2 regions of the Streptacidiphilus alkalitolerans genome follow, and region 2 is predicted to be linked to the other one. Evidence: predicted binding sites of a transcription regulator. Region 2 holds the regulator's gene; the other holds the start of a gene.

Region 1 (3,403 bases), on a different contig from region 2:
TTCGGCGTACGGCGGCGGGCAGGCGGTGCCGGCCGCCGCCGGCCCGGATCGGTGGGAACAGCGCCACCGTCCGTCTGGCCGGTACCGCGAGCCCGTCACCGGGAAGGGCGGCGGGGTACGGGTCCAGCGCGGGGCGGGCGCCTACGGCGGGTTCAGGGGCGACGGCGGGGGCCGAGGTGACGGCGGGGGCCGAGGTGAAGGTGGGGACTGTGGCGACGGCGGGGGCCGGGGCAGGGGTTGGCTCTGTGATCTCCTCGTCCCAGGCCTTGTCGTCCCAGGCGTCCTCCGCGGTCCAGACCGGGGCCGCGGCCGGGGCCGGCTCCAGAACGGGGTCAGGAACGGGCACGGCGGCCGGGGCGTCCCGGCCGGGGCCGGGGCGGAGCGAGTGGGCACGATGCCGGTTCAACTGCCGGACCGGGCTGTCGATCATTGCGGACATGGCTGGTCACCACCTGCGGATGGGGGAGGGGAGTCGGCATCCGCGCCGACCGGAGCCGGTGCGGATGCCTTCACTCTGTCCCGTTCCGCAAGCCGGATCAGCCCCCTGGCCAGGCCCTGTGGACAAGTCGGGGGGTGTGGACAACTCCGCCACCCGCAGGAGTGACCTCCGCATCGCCGTACTGACCGCCGCCGCCACGGCCGGAGCCGGGGCGGGCCGGGGTCAGAAGCCCAGGCCGGTTTCCAGCCCGTCCAGGGCGTGCGAGCAGACGCAGTCCCGGTCCGCGGTGGCCGGCAGGCCCGCGACCGCGCCCTGGAGTACCCCGCGGAGCCGGTCGATGCTTCCGGCGAACACCCGCAGCACCTCGGTGTGGGTCACTCCCTCGCCGGCCTCCACACCCGCGTCCAGGTCGGTGACCAGGGCGATCGAGGTGTAGCAGAGCCCCAGCTCACGGGCCAGCACGGCTTCGGGGTGGCCGGTCATGCCGACCACCGACCAGCCCTGCGCCCCGTACCAGCGGGACTCGGCCCGGGTGGAGAAGCGCGGGCCCTCGATGACCACCAGGGTCCCGCCGTCCACCGGCTCCCAGTCCGCCGCCGCGGCGGCCTTGAGCGCGCTGGCGCGGCCGGTCGGGCAGTAGGGGTCGGCGGCGGAGACGTGCACCACCTCGGGCGTCAGCCCGTCGGTGCGCTGCTCGCCGTCGTAGAAGGTCTGCGGGCGGCCGGAGGTGCGGTCCACGAACTGGTCCGGCACCAGCAGCGTGCCGGGCCCGTAGGCGGGCCGCAGGCCGCCGGTGGCGCAGGGGCCGAGCACCTGGCGCACGCCGAGGGAGCGCAGCGCCCAGAGGTTGGCCCGGTAGTTGATCCGGTGCGGCGGGATCCGGTGCGCGCGGCCGTGCCGGGGCAGGAAGGCGACCTGCCGCCCGGCCATCGCGCCGACGAAGAGCGAGTCGCTCGGCGGCCCGTACGGGGTGTCCACGGAGACCTCGACGAGGTCGTCCACGAGCGCGTACAGGCCGGTGCCGCCGATGACGCCGATCTCGGCGGCGGGGGTGCTCTGCTGAGGGATGGTCATGTCCCGCAGCATACGAAGTCAGGCGCTCTTGCCCGATCCGCTGCTGGGCTTCGACGAGGACGAGGACGAGTTCGACGAAGAAGAAGACGACGACGAGGACGTCGAGGCAGGGGCCGGGGTCGACGACGACGTGGACGGCGCCGAGGACGAAGAGGACTCTCCGGCCGGCTTGGCCGCGCTCACCGTGCTGCTCGACGAGGAGCGGCTGTCGGTGCGGTAGAAGCCGCTGCCCTTGAAGACCACGCCGACGGCGGAGTAGATCTTGCGCAGCCTGCCGTCGCACTGGGGGCAGATCGTGAGTGCGTCGTCCGTGAACTTCTGGACGGCTTCGAGTCCGTTGCCGCACTCGGTGCACTGGTACTGGTACGTCGGCACTGTGTTTCCTCCTGGCACTCTCGCCTGATGAGTGCTAACGACGGTCCATGATGCGGTATTCCACGGCGATAGTCCACCGTGACCGCTGTGAGCTGTGACAACACTGTGCCTGCGGCAGGCCGTGAGCGAGCCCCGAGCCCGTCAGTACTCGCTCCTGCGGTCGAGCCATCCGGCCAGCTTGCCGGCCCGGTCGACCGCCCGCAGCCGCCGCTCGGCCCGGTCCCGGACCTGGTCGGTGGCGACCACCAGCAGGTCGTCGCCCGGGCGCAGCACGGTGGTCGGGCCCGGTACGAAGCTGGTCTCGTCGCGGACCACCAGGGTCACCGCCGCGCCCTTGGGCAGCCGCAGCTCGGCGACCTCGACGCCGGCCAGCCGGGATCCGGGCCCCAGCGAGAGCGACAGCAGGTGCCCGTGCAGCCGTTCCAGCGGCGCGGACTCGACGTCCAGCCGGTCCGCCTGGGCGGGGTTGCCGATACCCAGGGTGCGGGCCACCCAGGGCAGGGTCGGGCCCTGGACCAGGGTGAACACCACCACCAGCAGGAAGACGGTGTTGAACAGCTGGTCCGCCCCCGGCACGTCGGTGACCACCGGGATGGTGGCCAGCACGATGGGCACCGCCCCGCGCAGCCCGGCCCAGGACAGCAGGGCCTGCTCGCGCCAGGGGATCCGGAACGGGGTCAGCGTGACCAGCACCGAGGCCGGCCGGGCCAGGAACACCAGCACCAGTCCGACCACCAGCGCGGGGACGATCGCGTCGACCATGGTGTGCGGGTTGACCAGCAGGCCGAGCAGCACGAACATCCCGATCTGGGCGATCCAGGCCAGGCCCTCGGTGAAGCCGCGGGTGGCGGGGCCGTGCGGCAGCCGGGAGTTGCCGAGGATCAGCGCGCAGATGTAGACGGCGAGGAAGCCCGACCCGTGCAGCAGCGCCCCGCCGGCGTAGGCGAGCAGGGTCAGCGCGACCACGGCGATCGGGTAGAGCCCGGAGGAGGGCAGCGCGACCCGGCGCAGCGCCAGCGCGCCGAGCCGGCCCACGGCGAGCCCGGCCACCAGGCCGATGGCGAGCTGCATGACGATGGAGCCGAGCAGGAGGTACCAGCTGTCGATGGGTCCGGTGGTGGCGAAGGCGACCACCAGGATGACCACGGGGGCGTCGTTGAAGCCGGATTCGGCCTCCAGCAGGCCGCTGAGCCGGGACGGCAGCGGCACCCGGCGCAGCACCGAGAAGACGGCGGCGGCGTCGGTGGACGAGACCACCGCGCCGAGCAGCAGTGAGAGCCGCCAGTCGGCGCCGGTGAGCAGGTGCGCGCCCAGCGCGGTCACCACCACGCTGACGCCGGTGCCGACCGTGGCGAGCACCGCGGCGGCCGGGACGGACGGCCGGATCTCGGTCCAGGAGGTGCCGAGCCCGCCCTCGGCGAGGATCACCACCAGCGCCGCGTAGCCGAGGACCTGGGTGAGCGAGGCGTCGTCGAAGGCTATGCCGAGGCCGTCCTGGCCGAGCGCGACACCGAT
Region 2 (3,403 bases):
GGCGAGCTGCTCGGCGATCCTGACCTCCAGCGCCTCCTTGCCGAGCACGCCGACCACGGGCCCGGAGACCCCGAGCCCGGCGCCGTCGGTCAGCACCACCTGCTCACCGACCGCGAGACGGCGCACGGCCACCGCGTGGCGGCCCTCCGCCCCGTCCAGCCGGACCACCGAGCCGACCGGGGCCAGCCGCGAGGTCTCCACCACGAACACGGGGGCTGTCACGGTGTACGTTCCTGTCCTCGGTGCCGCGCAGCTCAGGCGCGGCCGTTGAAAGCGTCCTTCAGGCGGGAGAAGAGGCCCTGCTGCCCCGGCTCGAAGGTCCCCTTGGGACGCTCCTCGCCGCGCAGGGTGGCGAGCCGCCGCAGCAGTTCCTCCTGCTCCGGGTCGAGCTTGCCGGGCGTCTGCACCTCGACGTGCACTATCAGGTCGCCGCGACCGCCGCCGCGCAGGTGGGTGATGCCGCGCCCGTGCAGCGGGATGGACTGCCCGGACTGGGTGCCGGGGCGGACGTCGATCTCCACCTGGCCGTCCAGGGTCTCCAGCGGGACCTTGGTGCCCAGCGCCGCCGCCGTCATCGGCAGGGTCACCGTGCAGTGCAGGTCGTCGCCGCGGCGCTGGAAGATCTTGTGCGGGTTCTCGCTGATCTCGACGTAGAGGTCGCCGGCCGGGCCGCCGCCGGGGCCGACCTCGCCCTCGCCGGCCAGCTGGATCCGGGTGCCGTTGTCGACACCGGCCGGGATCTTCACGGTCAGCGTGCGCCGGGCGCGGACCCGGCCGTCGCCGGCGCACTCCGGGCAGGGGGTGGGCACCACGGTGCCGAAGCCCTGGCACTGCGGGCACGGCCGGGAGGTCATCACCTGGCCCAGGAAGGACCGGGTGACCTGCGACACCTCGCCCCGGCCGCGGCACATGTCGCAGGTCTGCGCGGAGGTGCCGGGAGCCGCGCCCTCGCCGTTGCAGGTGCTGCAGACGACGGCGGTGTCGACCTGGATGTCCTTGGTCGTGCCGAACGCGGCCTCTTCGAGGTCGATGTCGATCCGGATCATCGCGTCCTGGCCGCGCCTGGTCCGCGAGCGCGGACCGCGCTGGCCGCCGCCGGCCGCGCCGAAGAAGGCGTCCATGATGTCGCTGAAGCCGAAGCCCGCGCCCGCGCCGAAGCCGCCGGGGCCGGCCCCGCCGCCGTTCGCCGACAGCGGATCCCCGCCCAGGTCGTAGATCTGCCGCTTGTTGGGGTCCGAGAGGACCTCGTAGGCGGCGTTGATCTCCTTGAACCGCTCCTGGGTCTTCGGGTCGGGGTTGACATCCGGGTGGAGTTCGCGCGCCAGTCGGCGGAACGCCTTCTTGATCTCGTCCTGACCCGCGTCACGCCGGACGCCGAGTACCGCGTAGTAGTCCGTGGCCACCAAAATGCTCCGCTTGTCTTCTATTCGCGCGCCGACGTTCCCGACACCGCTGTAAGGCTATGACGCAGCCAGGATCTGACCGACGTACCGTGCAACCGCCCGGACGGCACCCATGGTTCCCGGGTAGTCCATCCTGGTCGGCCCGAGCACACCCAGTTTGGCGACGGTCTCGTCGCCCGAACCGTAGCCCACCGACACGACCGACGTGGAATTGAGCCCTTCGTAGGCGTTCTCGTGACCGATACGGACCATCATGCCCGCGTCCGCGGTCTCCCCGAGCAGCTTCAGCAGGACGACCTGCTCCTCCAGCGCCTCCAGCACGGGGGCGATGGTGAGCGGGAAGTCGTGCGGGAAGCGGGTGAGGTTGGCGGAGCCGCCGATGACGATCCGCTCCTCGGTCTGCTCGGCCAGCGCCTCGAACAGCGCGGTGAGCACGGCCGTGACCGCGCCCCGGTCCTCGCGTTCGAACGCCTCGGGCAGGTCCTGCAGCAGGGTCGGCACCTCGGCGAAGCGCTGGCCCGCGGCCCGGGTGTTCAGCCTGCTGCGCAGATCGGCGAGCACCGTCTCGCCGACCGCGGCGGGGCAGTCGATCAGCCGCTGCTCGACCCGGCCGGTGTCGGTGATCAGCACCAGCATCACCCGGGTCGGCGTCAGCGCCACCAGCTCCACATGGCGCACCGTCGAACGGGAGAGCGAGGGGTACTGCACCACGGCGACCTGCCGGGTCAGCTGCGCCAGCAGCCGCACGGTACGGGCCACCACGTCGTCCAGGTCCACCGCGTGGTCCAGGAAGCTGCCGATGGCCCGGCGCTCGGGCGCGGACAGCGGCTTGACCTCGGTCAGCCGGTCCACGAACAGCCGGTAGCCCTTGTCGGTCGGCACCCGGCCCGCACTGGTGTGCGGCTGGTGGATGTAGCCCTCGTCCTCCAGCGCGGCCATGTCGTTGCGCACCGTGGCCGGCGACACGCCGAGGCTGTGCCGCTCCACCAGCGCCTTGGAGCCGACCGGCTCCTCGGTGCCGACATAGTCCTGGACGATGGCACGCAGAACCGCCAGCTTGCGGTCGTCGAGCTTGCGCTCCTCAGGCACGGGCCACGCACCTCCTGTCCTCGGTCTGTCCTCAGTGGGCCGGTCTCGGGACTGGCACTCCGGGCGAACGAGTGCCAACGCCTGTTCGGCCAGTGTAAGGCGCGAGGGTATGCCACCGGAACGCCTGCGCCCTCCCGTACGTACCTGTTGGTAGGCCCACAAGGCAGAATTGCAGGACCAGCCCGATTTCGAGGAGTGGCGACATGCCCAGAACACGCTTCGCGCCCGACCGCGGTCTGACCAGCCGGATGCTGCTGACGATGTTCCTCATCGGACTGCTGTACGTGGTCTTCGTCGGCGCGCTGCTGGTCTTCCTCAAGGGCGCCTGGCTGATCATCGTGATCATCGCAGGCGGCCTGTTCATCGCCCAGTTCTGGTTCAGCGACCGGATCGCCTCCTTCAGCATGGGCGCCCGCGAGGTCAGCGCCCAGGACTATCCGGAGCTGCACGGGACCGTGGACCGGCTGTGCGCCCTGGCCAACATGCAGAAGCCCAAGGTCGCGGTCGCCCAGAGCGACATCCCCAATGCCTTCGCCACCGGCCGCAACGAGAAGAACGCGGTGGTCTGCGTCACCACCGGGCTGCTGCGCCGCTTGGAGCCGGAGGAGCTGGAGGGCGTGCTCGCGCACGAGCTGTCGCACGTCGCGCACAAGGACGTGATGGTGATGACCATCGCCGGCTTCCTCGGCGTGCTGACCGGTGTGCTGACCAGGGTCGGCCTGCAGGCCGGCCTGTTCGGCGGCTTCAGCAGCCGGGACAACCGGGACGGCGACAACACCGGCATGGTGCTGCTGATCGTGATCGCGGTCAGCGCCGTGGCCTACAGCATCAGCTTCCTGCTGACCCGGCTGCTCTCCCGCTACCGCGAGCTGTCCGCCGACCGGGCCGCCGCGCTGCTGACCGGGCGCCCC

What was found. The regulator HrcA, encoded in region 2, represses chaperone genes, less so after heat shock. The targets are predictions, from matches to a motif close to TTNGCACTCNGNNNNNCNGAGTGCNAA.
Region 1: the regulator HrcA is predicted to act here: its motif matches at 1,900-1,926, upstream of ACEZDG_RS31750 (FmdB family zinc ribbon protein).

The regions. Positions count from the first base shown of each region.
Region 1 covers NZ_JBHEZX010000019.1:76,935-80,337, reverse strand. Annotated here, with positions in the region: gene ACEZDG_RS31760 (hypothetical protein) at 1-439, opposite strand, end outside; gene ACEZDG_RS31755 (S-methyl-5'-thioadenosine phosphorylase) at 662-1,513, opposite strand; gene ACEZDG_RS31750 (FmdB family zinc ribbon protein) at 1,532-1,888, opposite strand; gene ACEZDG_RS31745 (potassium/proton antiporter) at 2,030-3,403, opposite strand, start outside.
Region 2 covers NZ_JBHEZX010000004.1:426,774-430,176, reverse strand. Annotated here, with positions in the region: gene ACEZDG_RS11385 (16S rRNA (uracil(1498)-N(3))-methyltransferase) at 1-222, opposite strand, end outside; gene dnaJ (molecular chaperone DnaJ) at 255-1,403, opposite strand; gene hrcA (heat-inducible transcriptional repressor HrcA) at 1,461-2,492, opposite strand; gene htpX (zinc metalloprotease HtpX) at 2,696-3,403, shown strand, end outside.